One region of the Janthinobacterium paucivorans genome, then DNA from elsewhere that is predicted to be linked to it. Evidence: predicted binding sites of a transcription regulator. Region 1 holds the regulator's gene; the other holds the start of a gene.
What was found. Region 1 encodes LexA, which represses DNA repair genes until DNA is damaged. Its sites were predicted from a motif close to ACTGTATNNNNATACAGT; they were not measured.
Positions count from the first base shown of each region.

Region 2: the regulator LexA is predicted to act here: its motif matches at 3,530-3,547, upstream of ACQ4V8_RS15140 (VRR-NUC domain-containing protein).

Region 1 is NZ_JBNYXR010000001.1:394,084-401,491, reverse strand. Features, by position in the region: gene rplI (50S ribosomal protein L9) at 118-573, opposite strand; gene rpsR (30S ribosomal protein S18) at 601-891, opposite strand; gene priB (primosomal replication protein N) at 907-1,215, opposite strand; gene rpsF (30S ribosomal protein S6) at 1,236-1,622, opposite strand; gene lexA (transcriptional repressor LexA) at 1,899-2,546, shown strand; gene ACQ4V8_RS01750 (cystathionine gamma-synthase family protein) at 2,773-4,014, opposite strand; gene purF (amidophosphoribosyltransferase) at 4,262-5,785, opposite strand; gene ACQ4V8_RS01740 (CvpA family protein) at 5,825-6,313, opposite strand; gene ACQ4V8_RS01735 (SPOR domain-containing protein) at 6,330-7,367, opposite strand; gene folC (bifunctional tetrahydrofolate synthase/dihydrofolate synthase) at 7,392-7,408, opposite strand, start outside.
Region 2 is NZ_JBNYXR010000012.1:28,123-35,530, forward strand. Features, by position in the region: gene ACQ4V8_RS15115 (ATP-binding protein) at 1-467, shown strand, start outside; gene ACQ4V8_RS15120 (hypothetical protein) at 515-709, shown strand; gene phaP (TIGR01841 family phasin) at 817-1,416, shown strand; gene ACQ4V8_RS15130 (helix-turn-helix transcriptional regulator) at 1,472-2,101, opposite strand; gene ACQ4V8_RS15135 (MFS transporter) at 2,098-3,315, opposite strand; gene ACQ4V8_RS15140 (VRR-NUC domain-containing protein) at 3,616-5,268, shown strand; gene ACQ4V8_RS15145 (ATP-dependent DNA helicase) at 5,265-7,408, shown strand, end outside.

The DNA of each region.
Region 1 (7,408 bases):
CTTCGGCGTGCTGGCAAAAATAAAGGGCTGAAATTGAGCGAAAAAAAGGCCATAAAAAAGCCGGGCGAACCCGGCTTTTCATAGAGCGTCACACTTGCGGGCCAGGCCCGCAAACGATTACGCGTTTGCGTCTGGAACGACAGCGATAACGACTTCGACGACGACGTCGGTGTGCAGAGCAACCGAAACGTTGTGCTCGCCAACGGTCTTCAGCGGGCCGGTAGGCATGCGGATTTGTGCTTTTTCAACAGCAAAACCTTGCTTGGTCAGCGCTTCAGCGATGTCGAAGTTGGTGACGGAACCGAACAGACGGCCATCGACGCCAGCTTTTTGAGCAACTTGAACGGTCAGGCCGCTCAGTTTTTCGCCCTGGGCTTGCGATGCGGCCAACTTGGCGGCAGCAGCTTTTTCCAGTTCGGCGCGCTTGACTTCGAATTCAGCCACAGCGGTTGCCGTAGCACGACGTGCCAGGCGTTGCGGGATCAGGAAGTTACGTGCGTAACCGTCTTTGACTTTGACGACTTCGCCGAGGTTACCGACGTTAACAACTTTTTCTAACAGAATGATTTGCATAGTTCTTCTCCAGGAATATCTGACCGATTAAGCGTGGTGCAGATCGGTGTATGGCAGCAGCGCGAGGAAGCGAGCGCGCTTGATTGCGGTGTCAACTTGGCGCTGGTAGTGCGCTTTGGTACCGGTCAGGCGTGCTGGCATGATCTTGCCGTTTTCTTGGACGAAGTCTTTCAGCGTGTCGACGTCTTTGTAGTCGACTTGCTCAACGTGAGCTGCGGTGAAGCGGCAGAACTTCTTGCGTTTGAACAACGGATTTTGCTGTTTGCGTTTTTCTTTAAGCTTGAGCTTATTTTTGTCGAACTTTTTACCGAATGCCATGTCAGGCTCCTGTATCTAAAATGCGCTAGTCGGGGTGACTGCACTAAAATCAATGATGTGAAACACCAAACTCTTGCTGTTGCGGCTTTTTCTGGCCAGGAAACCCGTGAACTGATACACCCCGCCCAAGCTTGCCTGACTGAACCGGCCTGAGATTTCACCAGCGGCTAGCGCGGCAATATCAAACTCGGTCAAACGGGCAATTCCTGCTTCCATCTGCTGCGAAGAGTGTTGCAATACTGCATTCACAATCGGCAACCCTGCCGGGGTATAGCGCAATATTTCGCGCTCGGCAATGATGGCAGTGACTTGTAGCTGGTTCAGCGCACGATCCTGGTCAACAATTAGGCTGCTGCTGCTGGAGCGGCTGCTGGTGCTTCGGTGCGGTGGCTTTTGGCCGCGTCTTCGCGTTGTACCGATTTCATCATCGGCGAAGGAGCTGTTTCAGCTTTCTTCATTTTAACGGTCAGGTGACGCAACACGGCATCATTGAATTTGAATGCTGTTTCCAACTCGACCAGGGTCTCGTTGTCGCATTCGATGTTCAGGCAGATGTAGTGTGCTTTAGGCAGCTTTTGGATCGAGTAAGCCATTTGACGGCGGCCCCAATCTTCCACGCGGTGAACCGAACCGCCGCGGGTGGTTACGCTGGCTTTGTAGCGTTCGATCATCGCGGGCACTTGCTCGCTTTGGTCCGGATGGACGATAAAGACTATTTCATAATGACGCATGCAAACTCCTTCAGGTCGGATTGATAATCGCCCACCCCGGCGTCAAGACGGGTGTGGGAAGGTCAGCCGAAGATTATAACCGGCTTTTGCAAACGTTTCAATGATTGCTTCAACAAGCGGCCCATTCACGCGGCCAGCCAGCGGCTTTTTACCGTGCATTCCAGTATTTCACACGAAATTGGCGCAAATAAGGGAAATCCCCTTGCATAGTGGACGATACTGTACAAAAATACAGACTGTTCATATAGACAGCATTTTAGTATGCACCCACCGCTCATGATCAAGCTGACTGCACGACAAGAACAAATCCTGAACCTGATCAAGGATGCGATTGAAAATACGGGCTTCCCTCCTACCCGTGCCGAAATCGCCAATGAATTGGGTTTCAAATCGGCCAATGCGGCCGAAGAGCATTTGCAAGCCCTGGCCCGCAAGGGCGCGATCGAGATTTCGCCCGGCACCTCGCGCGGCATCCGCCTGATCGGTGCAGCGGCGAGTGCTGCCGCCGAGGCGCTGTCCTCGAAAGTGCAGGCAGCGCTACTGATGTCGCTGCCCCTGATCGGCCGCGTGGCGGCCGGCTCGCCCATCCTGGCGCAGGAAAACCTGGAAGCGAGCTACAACGTCGACCCGGCCCTGTTTTCAGCCAAGCCCGACTTTCTGCTGAAGGTGCGCGGCTGGTCCATGCGCGACGCCGGCATCATGGATGGCGATCTGCTGGCAGTGAAAAAAGTCGATAGCGCCAAGAACGGCCAGATCGTCGTCGCCCGCATCGGCGATGAAGTCACCGTCAAACGCTACAAGAAGACGGGCTCCGTCATCGAACTGCTGCCGGAAAATCCCGACTTCAAGGTCATCACTGTATCGCCGGAAGATGAGTTTGCGCTGGAAGGTTTGGCGGTAGGCTTGATGCGCAGCTGGCATTAAGCCACCGCATGTAAAAGTGCATGCCGGGGTCAGACCCGCCGGGTCTGACCCCAGTTTTTAGCTTGCGGCCCCTCTCATGCCGGACACGCAAGTTTCAATGTCCGACAAAACCGTGGCGAGCGGAAGGGGGAGGTGGCAAAGAAGCAGAACCGTACTCAGTACGGGGCGCCGAGCCGGTGAGCATCACAAGCCGCCTATACCGACCCGCAGCAGGTTTGGTTGGGCATCATTGCTCCAACGCGCTACGGAAATCCTCGAGCAAATCGGCCTCGTCCTCGATACCCACCGACACGCGGATCAGCGACTCGGCAATGCCCATGCTGGCGCGACGCTCGGCCCCCATCTCGTAAAAGATCGTATGGGCGACGGGAATGACCAGGGTGCGCGTGTCGCCCAGGTTGCTCGCTGGAATGGCCAGATTCAAACGATTGAGGAAATCGAAACAATCGATCCCGTCCTTCAATTCAAAACTGAACAGGGAACCATAGCTGCGGAATAGCTGCGTCGCCAGCGCGTGCTGCGGATGCGACGGCAAGCCTGGGTAATGCACTGCCGCCACGCGCGGATCGGCTTGCAACATGCCGGCCAGCGCGCGGGCGTTCGAGCAGGTGCGCTCCATGCGCAAGGCCATGGTTTCCGCGCCGACGGCAAGATGGTGCGCCGCTTCCGGTCCCAGCGATGCGCCGAAGTCGCGCAAGGCCTTGGCGCGGATTTGCGCAATGCCCCACTGCACCGGCGCCGCCTTTTTATAGTTCTCGAAGATGTTCGGATACTGCGTCCAGTCGAACACGCCCGTGTCCGTCAAGCTACCGCCCAGCGCATTGCCGTGGCCGCCAATGGATTTCGTGAGCGCATTGACCACCAGACCGGCACCCACCGCTTTCGGGCGGAACAGGTAGGGCGTCGTCATGGTGTTGTCGACGATGTACAAAATGCCACGCTCCTTGCACAGGGCGCCGATTTTCGCCAGGTCGGCAATCTGCGTGCGCGGATTGGCGATGGTTTCCACAAACACGATGCGCGTCGCCGGCGTGATGGCGGCCACCACGTTGGCCACATCGGTGGCGTCGACGAAGGACACGGCGATACCCTGCCCCGTCGCTGTTTGCCACAGGCTGTTGCTGTTGCCAAACAAGAAAGCCGATGAGACGACATGGTCGCCCGCGCGCAGCAAAGACTGCACCACGGCGCCGATGGCGCCCATGCCGGTGGCGAAGCACAGGGTCGCCACGCCGTCCTCCATCTTGTTGACCTTCTCTTCCAGCGCAGAAACCGTCGGGTTGCCCTGGCGACCGTAGCGGAAGCCCGGTTCCTTGCCCTGGAATACGGCAGCGAGCTGGCGCGCGTCGCCGTAGCCAAACGCCACGGAGGTGTGTATCGGCTTGTGCAGCGAGCCGTGCTCGATGCCCTTGCGGCGGTCGCTATGCAAGATGGTGGTGGTAAAGCCGTAGTTTTTTTTGGTGGTCATGGTGGATGCTGGAAACTATTAACCCTAAACAAAAGCTGGGGGCAGACCCTAATGCCGTTCAGTTAAGAGTTTTGGCCTGATTTATGAGCGCCAGTAAATTCGCTAAACCCAGAGGCAAAGAGCTGGGGTCGGACCCTCAGGGTCCGACCCCAGTCCTTGTTCTTGGGCTAAAAATAGCATCACTAACACTAACTTAACGGCATTAGGGTCAGACCCGACGGGTCTAACCCTAATGGCAAGGCGGCGATTACGCTTCTGTCGTTGCCAGGTTCAAGTTCAGCTGGGGACGGGGCGTATCTTCAGGCGCTGCTGCTTTCGGATGATGGCGCGCGTATTCCAGGCGGTCCAGGTATTCCTGCGACACATCGCCCGTCACATACACGCCATCGAAGCACGAAGCCTCGAAGTTCGTGAGCGCCGGATTGACGTCGGCAATGGCCTGCTTGAGCGCGCCGATATCCTGGTACACCAGGTAGTCGGCCGTGATTTCGCGGCAGACTTCTTCCGTCGTGCGGCCGTAGGCGATCAATTCGTCGCGCGTCGGCATGTCGATGCCGTACACGTTCGGGTAAAGCACCGGTGGCGCGGCCGAGGCGAAGATGACTTTTGTCGCCCCCGCTTCGCGCGCCATCTGCACGATTTCACGGCTGGTGGTACCACGCACGATGGAATCGTCGACCAGCAGCACTACTTTATCCTTGAATTCGGAAGGAATAGCGTTGAGCTTCTGGCGCACCGATTTCTTGCGCGCCGCCTGGCCCGGCATGATGAAGGTACGGCCGATGTAGCGGTTCTTGATGAAGCCTTCGCGATACTCGATGTTCAGCGCCAGGGCCAGCTGGATGGCGGCAGGACGCGAGGAATCGGGAATCGGCATGACCACATCGATATGCACGTCAGGCAGTTCGGCGCGGATCTTTTCAGCCAGGTACTCACCCATTTTCAGGCGCGTGGCGTACACCGAGGCGCCGTCGATGACGGAGTCGGGACGGGCCAGGTAGACGAATTCGAACACGCAAGGATTGAGGCTGGCATTGTCGGCGCACTGGGCGCTGTGCAATTTCTTGTCGGCATCGATGAAGACGGCTTCGCCGGGACCGATGTCGCGCACGAAACGGAAACCCATGCCTTCCAGCGCGACGGATTCGGAAGCGATCAGGTATTCAGGCCCCAGTTCCGTTTCATTGATGCCCAGGCACAAAGGACGGATGCCGTGCGGGTCACGGAAAGCCAGCAAGCCCACACCGGCAATTTGCGCCACGGCAGCGTAGCCACCCTTGACGCGACGGTTCAGCACGGTGACGGCCTTGAAGATGGCTTCCGGGTCCAGATTCAGACCCGTCGTCGCTTCCTGGATTTCATGCGCCAGCACATTGAGCAGCACTTCGGAATCGGAATCGGTATTGATGTGGCGGCGGTCGTTCTTGAACATTTCCTGTTTCAACTGTTCCCAGTTGGTCAGGTTGCCATTGTGCGCCAGGGTGATGCCGAATGGTGCATTGACATAAAACGGCTGTGCTTCCTCTTCGCTCGACGAACCGGCCGTCGGGTAGCGGCAATGGCCGATGCCCGTCGTGCCCTGCAGCGAACGCATGTTGCGCGTACGGAAGACGTCACGCACGAGGCCATTGGCTTTGTGCATGGAAAACATACTGCTGTGATTAGTCGCAATCCCTGCCGCATCCTGACCACGATGTTGCAAGAGCAACAATGCATCATAGAGCAATTGATTGACAGGTTGATGGGAAACGACGCCGACGATGCCACACATGGTGTGCTCCTAAACTGTGCTACTGATTTTAAAAAAAATTCAAAATTTCACATGCTGCGCGTAAGCGGCAGGCAGATAAGGCTTGATGGCACGCGCGCCCTGCTCGGCGAACGGGCTGAGCGACGCATTTTTCCAGAACGGCTGCTGCGGTATGGACGTCATGCCGCACAAGATGACGGCCGTCAGCACGATCATCAGGCCGCGCGCCACGCCGAACAGGCTGCCCAGCGTGCGGTCGGCCAGGCTCAAGCCCGTCACCTTGACCAGTGCGTCGACCGTCATGGACAGCAAGCCCATCAAAATGCGCACACCGATGAACAGCAGCACAAAGGCCAGCAACAAACGGATGACTTCGCCCGGCACCGCTTCGGGCAGCAATTTCGCCAGGCTGGCACCATACGCGTTGGCAACGACGAAAGCGACGACCCAGCTGACCAATGACAGTATTTCCTTGACCAGGCCGCGCATCATACTGATCAGCACGGAAGTGACCAGGACGAACAGCACCAAATAATCGAAGATCGTCACCTTCAGCCTTGCAACATCACGCCGGCACCAAGCTGCCGCCCAGGCCCAGCTTTTGCAGCTTGGCGCGGGTCTTTTCGGCGTCTTCACGGTTGCCGAACGGCCCCACGCGCACGCGGATGCGCTCGCCCGCCGGGCTAGCTACTTTCTGCGTGTAAGACTTGATGCCCGCTTCGCGCAGCTTGTCCTGCAATTCATCGACCTTGTCCTGCGTCGCCAGGGCCGCCACCTGCAGCACGAACTTGCCGCCGACGGCGTCGTGCGTCTTGTCTTGTGCTTTCTCTTGCGCCTTGTCGAGTGGCTTGCCTTCCAAAATGGCCATGGCGCGCGCCGCATCATCGGCAGATTGCACCGACTTGGCAGGCTTGGGCTCGGGCTTGGGCTCCACCTTTACTTCATGCTTGGGTTCGGGCTTGGGTTCGGGCTTGGGTTCATGCTTCGGTTCCGCCCTGGCTTCATGCTTCGGCTCGGGTTTCGGCTCCACCTTGGCGGGCTTGGGTTCGGGCTTGGGTTCGGGCTTGGGTTCAGGCTTGGGTTCAAGTTTAAATTCAGGCTTGGATTCGGCTTTCGGCTCGACATAGTCCGCTTTGAGCGGCGCGGGCTGAACGGCGGCCAGCACGGCAGCTGGCGCAGGCGCAGGCCTGGCCGCAGGCGGCAGCGGAGAGTCGACGATTTCCTCGGACTGGTCCAGGCCATGCGCTGCGGCCTGGGTCGTGACGGCGGGCACGGGCGCAGGCGCGGCAGCCTTTTCTTTCGAGGGAATGTCGATGGCGATATCGTTGAAAGGCGCTTTCGGCTCGGAATCGAGCAGCATCGGCAAGCCGACAGCGACACCCAGGGCCAGGGCGATGGCCCCGACCAAGCGGCGGCGTGCCCGCTTTTTTTCTGGCAAGACAGGGTCCGGCGCTTCCTTGCCACCACGGCGCGCCGCGCGGCCACCGGAAGTGTTGGCGGCGCGCTTGCGGGTCGGCGACTGTGCTTCGCCAGGGACATAAAAGCCGCTGTCTTCGCCAGAGGATTCTTGCTTGTTTTTAAACAGTTTCGAGAACAAGCCCATGCGTGATTTTCAGTCGAGTGCGTTTCAGTGAAGTGAGGATT
Region 2 (7,408 bases), on a different contig from region 1:
AGTTCATCGCCGAACTGATGCTGCCCATGTCCACGCTGCTCAAGGCCGCCGGCCTGAGCCTGACGCAAAACGTACCAGACGGCCTAGTCATGGACAGCTATCCCGATCCGCTGGGCCAGGTACTGAGCAACCTGCTGGAAAACTGCCTGCGCCATGGCTTCGAGGGGCGCAGCGGCGGCAATATCAGCATCACCGCGTGCGCCAGCGATGACGGGCAGATGATCACCGTGTCCATCGCCGACACGGGCGTGGGCATCGCCGCCGACGATCTGGCGCGCATCTACGACCCCTTTTTCACGACCAAGCTCGGGTCCGGCGGCTCGGGCCTGGGCCTGCATGTGGCGCACAATATCGTCACGGGCGTGCTGGGTGGCAATATCGGCGCCAGCAGCAGCACCGGTGCCGACAGCGGCACCACCTTCACCCTGCAGTTACCGGCCGCAGCGCCGCAATCGCCGGCTGCCTGAATCGCCGGCGCGCTACAATGTCGGCAGACTTTTCTTTCGGAGCACTGATGAAATACCTGATCGCCGCAGTCCTGCTGGCCGCCTGCGCGTACGCCTCGGCCGCGCCGGCACCCTGGTACCAATGGCGCAGCAAGATCGACGGCACCCTGTCATGCGCCCAGTCCACCCTGGGATTTGGCTGGGAACTGGCCTCGGGACCGTACAAAGATAGCCGTTGCGAAAAACCGGCGCTTGTTAAATAATGGGGCCATGACCACACGGGGCACCGGCTTGAGAGCAAGCAATGGCAATGCGGCATCGAAAGAGTATGGAACGATAAGAACGTATCTATTCAAACCGAGGAGACCACATGTTTACAAATCCCGAACAATTCGCATCGGCCACCAAGGCCCTGTTTGAATTCCAGCTGATGACCTTCAACAGCCTCACCTCCAAGGCCGTGCAAGGCGTGGAGCAGGTACTGGCGCTGAACATGGCTACCGCCAAGTCCGGCATCGAAGATGGCCTTGCCGCCAGCAAGGAAATCAGTCAGGCCAAGGATCCAAAGGCTGCCATGGCGGCCGCCGCTGCCCAGCTGCAACCGGGTGTTGCCGGTGCAAAAGCGTATAAACAGCAACTCGACGACATCATCAAGGAAATCCACACGGAATTCACCACGGCCGCAGAAGCCCACGTGGCCGAAGCAAAAAGCAATTTGAGCGCCCTGATTTATGACGTCACGAAAAACGTGCCGCCGGGCTCGGAAAACGCCGTGGCCATCGTCAAGGCTGCCATCGACAACGCCTTCCTCGGTTACGAACAAGTAACCAAGGCCACGAAACAGGCCGTGAAGACGGTGGAAGATCAAATTGCCAAGGCTAGCGCGCAAGTGGCGCAGGCCACGGCCGGCGCACAAGCTGCGCCTGAAAAGGCGGCGCCCGCTGCCAAGCCGAAGGCTGCCAAGAAGTAAGTTGACTCCATGTGGGGTCAGACCCGCCGGGCCTGACCCCAGCCTTTGCTTGGCTTCACCTCACCGGCACGATCCGGTACACGCAGCGCCGCCCGCCCTGCAGCAGATATTGACTGCGTTCCACCATGCAATCGTCCCCCAACACCCGCTGAAAGATGGCCAGCTCCGAGCGGCACAAATTCTGGCATGCGGTGGCCGCTGCGCAAATCGGGCAATGGTTTTCCACCAACAAGACACTGCCATCGTCCTGCGCCTCGGCATGGGCCATGTAACCCTCGTCATCGCGCGTCCGCGCCAGGATCTCCACTCTTTGCGCCAGCGCAAGGCGCAAGTCGATCAGCGTGCTGTAGGCGGCGACACTGCTGCGTTCGCGCGCGTCGATCAATTTATCCAGGCCCTCGTCACCGAACAGGTTTTTCACTTGCCCGATCAATTCCAGGGTCAGGTCGGCATGCCGGTCCGGATAGCGCGCGTGGCCCTCGCGCGTCAACGCCCAGCGCCGCGCCGGGCGCCCCACCTTGTCAGCCACGTCCTCGAAGGCCACCAGGCCCTTCTGCTGCGCCGCTTCGAGCTGGCGCCGCGCGCCCATGGAGGTGATGCCGAGCAAGAGCGCCAGTTGCTGCGCCGTCTGCGGCCCGCGCAGCTTCAACAGCGACAAGCTCTGCCCGGACGTACTGGCGCTCATGCGACCGCCTTGGCGTCGGCGGCGCCATCGAGCTGGCGGCGCCAGGCCGCCATGCGCCAGGCAGCCCAGGCGGCGGACATGGCGCCTGCGGCGAGGATCAGCCGCGTGTCGATCAGCGTCAGCACCGAGCCGCTCAGGGCCACGACGATATTGGCAATGCAAAAGGTGGTGGACAGCAAGCCCATCACGGCGCCCTGCCCATGCACGCTGAAGCGTTCGGCGCACCAGCCCTGGATGACCGTGTTGTACAGCGCATTCGGAATGCCGAATAGCACGATGGCGGCGAGGCCCACCCATATATCACCCAGCGCCAGCACGCCGATGGCCAGCGCCACGCCACTCGCATACCAGCTGGCGCGCAGCAGCGGCGCATGGCGGCTGGGACCGCCCGCCAGCAGCGAGGTGATCGTCATCGTGCCGCACAGGCCTACATTCACCCAGGCAATCTCCTGCGCATGGTAACTGGCCATCTCGACTAGCCACAGCGGATAAAACTCGTAAAAACTGGCCACGCCGCAGGTCAGCGCCAGTTGCACGATGAACAAGGTGCGCAACTCGGCATGGCGCAGCAAATTGAGCACATGACGGTCGCGCGCCACCTGCCACCACGAGGTCGTCAATAGCGAAGGCGTTTCGCGCGGCAAACCGGCGGCCACCAGCACGGCGACGAGCATCAGGGCGGTGGCGGCGATCCAGAATGGCACCGTGACGCCCCAATGCAGGGTCGCACCCGCCAGGATCGGGCCCACCAGCCAACCAAGGTAAAACGCGCCATTGAGCCAGGACATGGCGCGCAAGCGCAGCGGCCCCGTCAACTGGTCGGCCAGCATGGCGCGCGCCACGGCGCCGTTTCCTTCCAGCAAACCCGTGATGAAACGGGCCACCAGGAACAGCGGATAGGACTGGATCACCAGTGCCCATGCCGTGATGGCGTGGCCAATGGCGGCGCCCACGGCCGTGCGCATCAGCAAGGGACGGCGACCATAGCGGTCCGACAGCGGCCCCAGCACGGCCGAGCCGATCAGCAGGCCCAGCGGATTGATGGTCAGCGCCAAGCCGAACAGCAGTTTCGACGGCAAACCCAGGAAATGATTGAAGGCATTCGGCGCCTCGGCGGCGAACAAGGGCGGCAAGATCGGGTATGGCAGGGAGGCGCCGATGGTCGATAGCAGCGCCAGCATACAGGCGGCGCAAATGAGAATGATGTTTTTCATGCGGCCTCGGCGGATTGTCTCTGGCAAGCCTACGTGGCCACGCCATATAAGTAAACTGAAATGTTTATTAATTATACCCGTCATTGCTTTGCTGCCGTGCATGCCATCGCCTCGGCTATCATTGCCCGAGCAATCACAAGCACAAGCGCTGTTTTGCCTGCCGTACAGGTGGCTGGACATGAAATCGCTGGGCAAGCGGCGGCGGAAGGTTTAAACTGTATATAAACACAGTAAAAATCATCCGCTTGCAACTTGCCCTGTTGCACCACTGCCCTATTGCCCTGTTGCCCTATCGCCCCCATGCTGAGAGTCCTGGAAAATCCCTTGTACTATCTGGATAATTTCCAGGAAGTCTTACACTGGATCGGCGCGCGTTACGCCGATCTGCTGAGCGCTGAAGAAATACAGTTCATCGCCGCATTCGGCGCACTGCCGCAGCCCTCGCGCGCCCTGTTCGTGCGCCTGGTCATGCGCAAAGGCTGTCTATTTCGCGCCAGCAAACTCAATTACCCGGAAATCGGCGACACGCGCGCGGCCGCCCTGCCCTTGCTCGCCTTGGCATGGGTGGAGGCCGACCCCGTCATTGCGCTCGATGCGGTATTCGACTTGCTGCTGAAAGCAGAAGTCGCCGAAGCCTTCAGCCTTGCAGCCCCCCTGAAGACGGCGCGCAAGGCCGAGCAACTCGACGCCTTGCGCGAACAACATGCTGAAGCTAAGCCGTTTTCCGCCTGGTATCCGGCCTCGGGCGACGTACTGTACCGCATCGGTCTGCAACCGCTGTGCGACCGCCTGCGCCTGATCTATTTTGGCAACTATCGCCAGGACTGGTCGCAATTCGTGCTGTCCGACCTCGGGGTGTACCAATATGAAAAAGTGGAATTCTCGCCGCAGTCGCGCGGTTTTCGCACGCGCCAGGATATCGAGCACTATGAAGTGCTGTACCAGTGCCGCGAACGCTACAACGACGACGTGCCGGCAGACGAAGTGCTGCAGCAACTGGCGGCGCTGCCATTATCGCCGGACAATACCTGGCTAGCCAGCCGGCGCGACAAGCTGCGCTTCCAGATCGCCCAGCATCTGGAAAAATGCCAGGACTGGCCAGCCGCCTACCGCGCCTACGCCGATTGCCGCTATCCGGGCGCGCGCGGGCGCGCCATCCGCGTGCTGGAAAAAGATGAGCAGGCGCAAGCGGCCTACGAACGCCTGACGCTGGCCCTGGCCGCGCCGGAAAGCGAAGGAGAACAGCAATTGCTGCTACGCATGGCGCCACGCTTGCGGCGCAAGCTGGGCCACGCAAAACAGGCAGCCAACGTCGCCGCCGCCGTGGACCGCATCGATCTGCGGCTGCCGCATCCAGGCGCAGCGAGCTACGTCGAAGGCGTGGTGCAGCAGCACCTGATGCAGGACGACGCGCCCGTGTACTACGTGGAAAACACCCTGATCAACTCGCTGTTCGGCCTGCTGTGCTGGCCGGCCATCTTCAAGGCCATACCGGGCGCCTTTTTCCACCCGTTTCACCGTGGCCCGGCCGACTTGCACAGCGCCGATTTCCATGCGCGCCGCAGCCGGGACTTTGCCGCCTGCCTGGCGCAACTGGACGACGGCCGTTACCACGCCGCCATCCGCGCCACCTTGGCCAGCAAGCACGGCATCGTTTCGCCCTTCGTCAGCTGGCAAGCGCTGGACAAGGACTTGCTGGACCTGGCGCTGGCCTGCATCCCGGCGGCCCACCTGAAGAAGGCGTTTGAGCGCATCTTGCTCGATATTAAAAACAACCGCAGCGGCTTGCCCGATTTAATCCAGTTCTGGCCGGCCGAGCAGCGCTACCGCATGATCGAAGTCAAGGGTCCGGGTGACCGCCTGCAAGACAACCAGCTGCGCTGGATAGCGTACTGCGCCGAACACGCCATGCCCGTCAGCGTGTGCTACCTGCAATGGGAGGGCGCGCCATGAGCTACACGATCGCCGTGCGCGCCCTGTGTGAATTCACCGCCAAGGTGGGCGACCTGGACTTGCGTTTCACGCCCGCCCCCACGGCGCAGGAAGGCATGGCCGGCCACGCCACCGTGACTAGCCGACGCGACGACGATTACCAGCGGGAAATCAGCCTTTGCGGCGACTTCGGCCCCCTGCATGTGCGCGGGCGCGCCGATGGCTACGACCCGGCGCGGCGCCAGCTGGAAGAGATCAAGACCTACCGGGGCGAGCTCGACGCCATGCCCGCCAACCACCGCCAGCTGCACTGGGCGCAGGCGCGCATCTACGGCCATTTGCTGTGCCAGCAACTGAAACTGCCCATGCTGCGCGTGGCGCTCGTGTATTTCGACATCGTCAGCCAAAAGGAAAGCGTCATGCACGAGGAATGCACGGCCGAGGCGCTGCGCATTTTCTTCGAGCAGCATTGCACCCTCTTCCTGGACTGGGCCGAGCAGGAAATGGCGCACCGGGCCAGCCGCGATGCGCAGCTCGCCAGCATGGTCTTTCCGCACGCCGACTTCCGTCCGGGCCAGCGCCAGCTGGCAGAGGCCATGTACAAGGCCAGCAGCCGTGGTTGCGGCTTGCTGGCGCAAGCGCCGACGGGTATCGGCAAGACGGTGGGCAGCCTGTTCCCCATGTTGAAAGCCACGGCCGCGCACGGCCTCGACAAGCTGTTTTTCCTGGCCGCCAAGGTGCCGGGGCGGCAAATGGCGCTCGACGCCTGCGCCATCCTCAAGGAGAGCGCGCCGCTACTGCCCCTGCGGGTGCTGGAACTGAGCGCCAAGAACAGCGCCTGCGAGCATCCTGACAAGGCTTGCCACGGCGAATCGTGTCCGCTGGCGCAGGGGTTTTACGACCGCTTGCCGCTGGCGCGCGAAGTCGCGCTGGCCAGCGGCTTGATCCTCGACAAGCAAGCGGTGCGCGCCATCGCCTTGCAACAGGGTGTTTGCCCCTACTACCTGGGCATGGAGCTGGCACGCTGGAGCGATGTCGTCATCGGCGACTACAATTACTATTTCGATCTCAGCGCCATGCTGTACGGCATGACCCTGGCGCACGACTGGAAGGTCAATGTGCTGGTTGACGAAGCGCACAATATGGTGTCGCGCGCGCGCAGCATGTATACGGCCGAGCTGGAGCAGGTCAAGCTGAAGCTGTTGCGCAAGGTCGCGCCTGTCGCCTTGAAGAAACCGCTGGACCGCCTCTCGCGCCAGTGGACGACCTTGCTCAAGGAACAAGATGGCGACTACCACGTGCATGCGGACTTGCCGGACAAATTCTTTGGCGCCCTGCAAGGTGTGGCGACGGCCATCGGCGACTACCAGGCCGAACACGCGGCAGCGCTCGATGAGGACGTGCAGCGCTTTTATTTTGACGTGTTGCTGATCAACCGCCTGGCGGAGAGCTTTGGCGCACATTCGCTGTTCGATGTCAGCAAGACAAATACGGGATCGACTGCTGGCTCCACCGTCTGCATTCGCAACATCGTCCCGGCGCCCTTCCTCAAGGAACGTTTCGCGGCCAGCCACAGCACGGCCCTGTTTTCCGCCACCCTGAGCCCGTGGAATTACTATAGCGACACCCTGGGCATGCCCGCCGACACGGCCTGGGTCGACGTGGAATCGCCTTTCCAGGCGGAACAGCTATCCGTGCGCGTGGCGGACACTATTTCCACGCGTTACCAGCACCGCGCCGCTTCGCTACTGCCCATCGTGCAACTGATGGCGCGCCAGTACGCCGAAACGCCGGGCAACTACCTGGCCTTCTTCAGCAGTTTTGATTACATGGAAAAGACCGCCAGCCTGTTTGCACAGCAGCATGCCGACGTGCCCATCTGGCAGCAGCCGCGCCGCATGGACGATAATGCCCGCGCGCAATTCCTGGGCCGCTTTGGCCTGGACACGCGCGGCATCGGCTTTGCCGTGCTGGGCGGAGCCTTCGGCGAAGGCATCGACTTGCCGGGCGCGCGCCTGATCGGCGCCTTCATCGCCACCCTCGGTTTGCCACAGATCAATCCCGTCAACGAGCAGATCCGCCAGCGCATGGGCGACATCTTCGGCGCCGGCTACGACTACACGTATTTGTATCCGGGCATGCAAAAAGTAGTGCAAGCGGC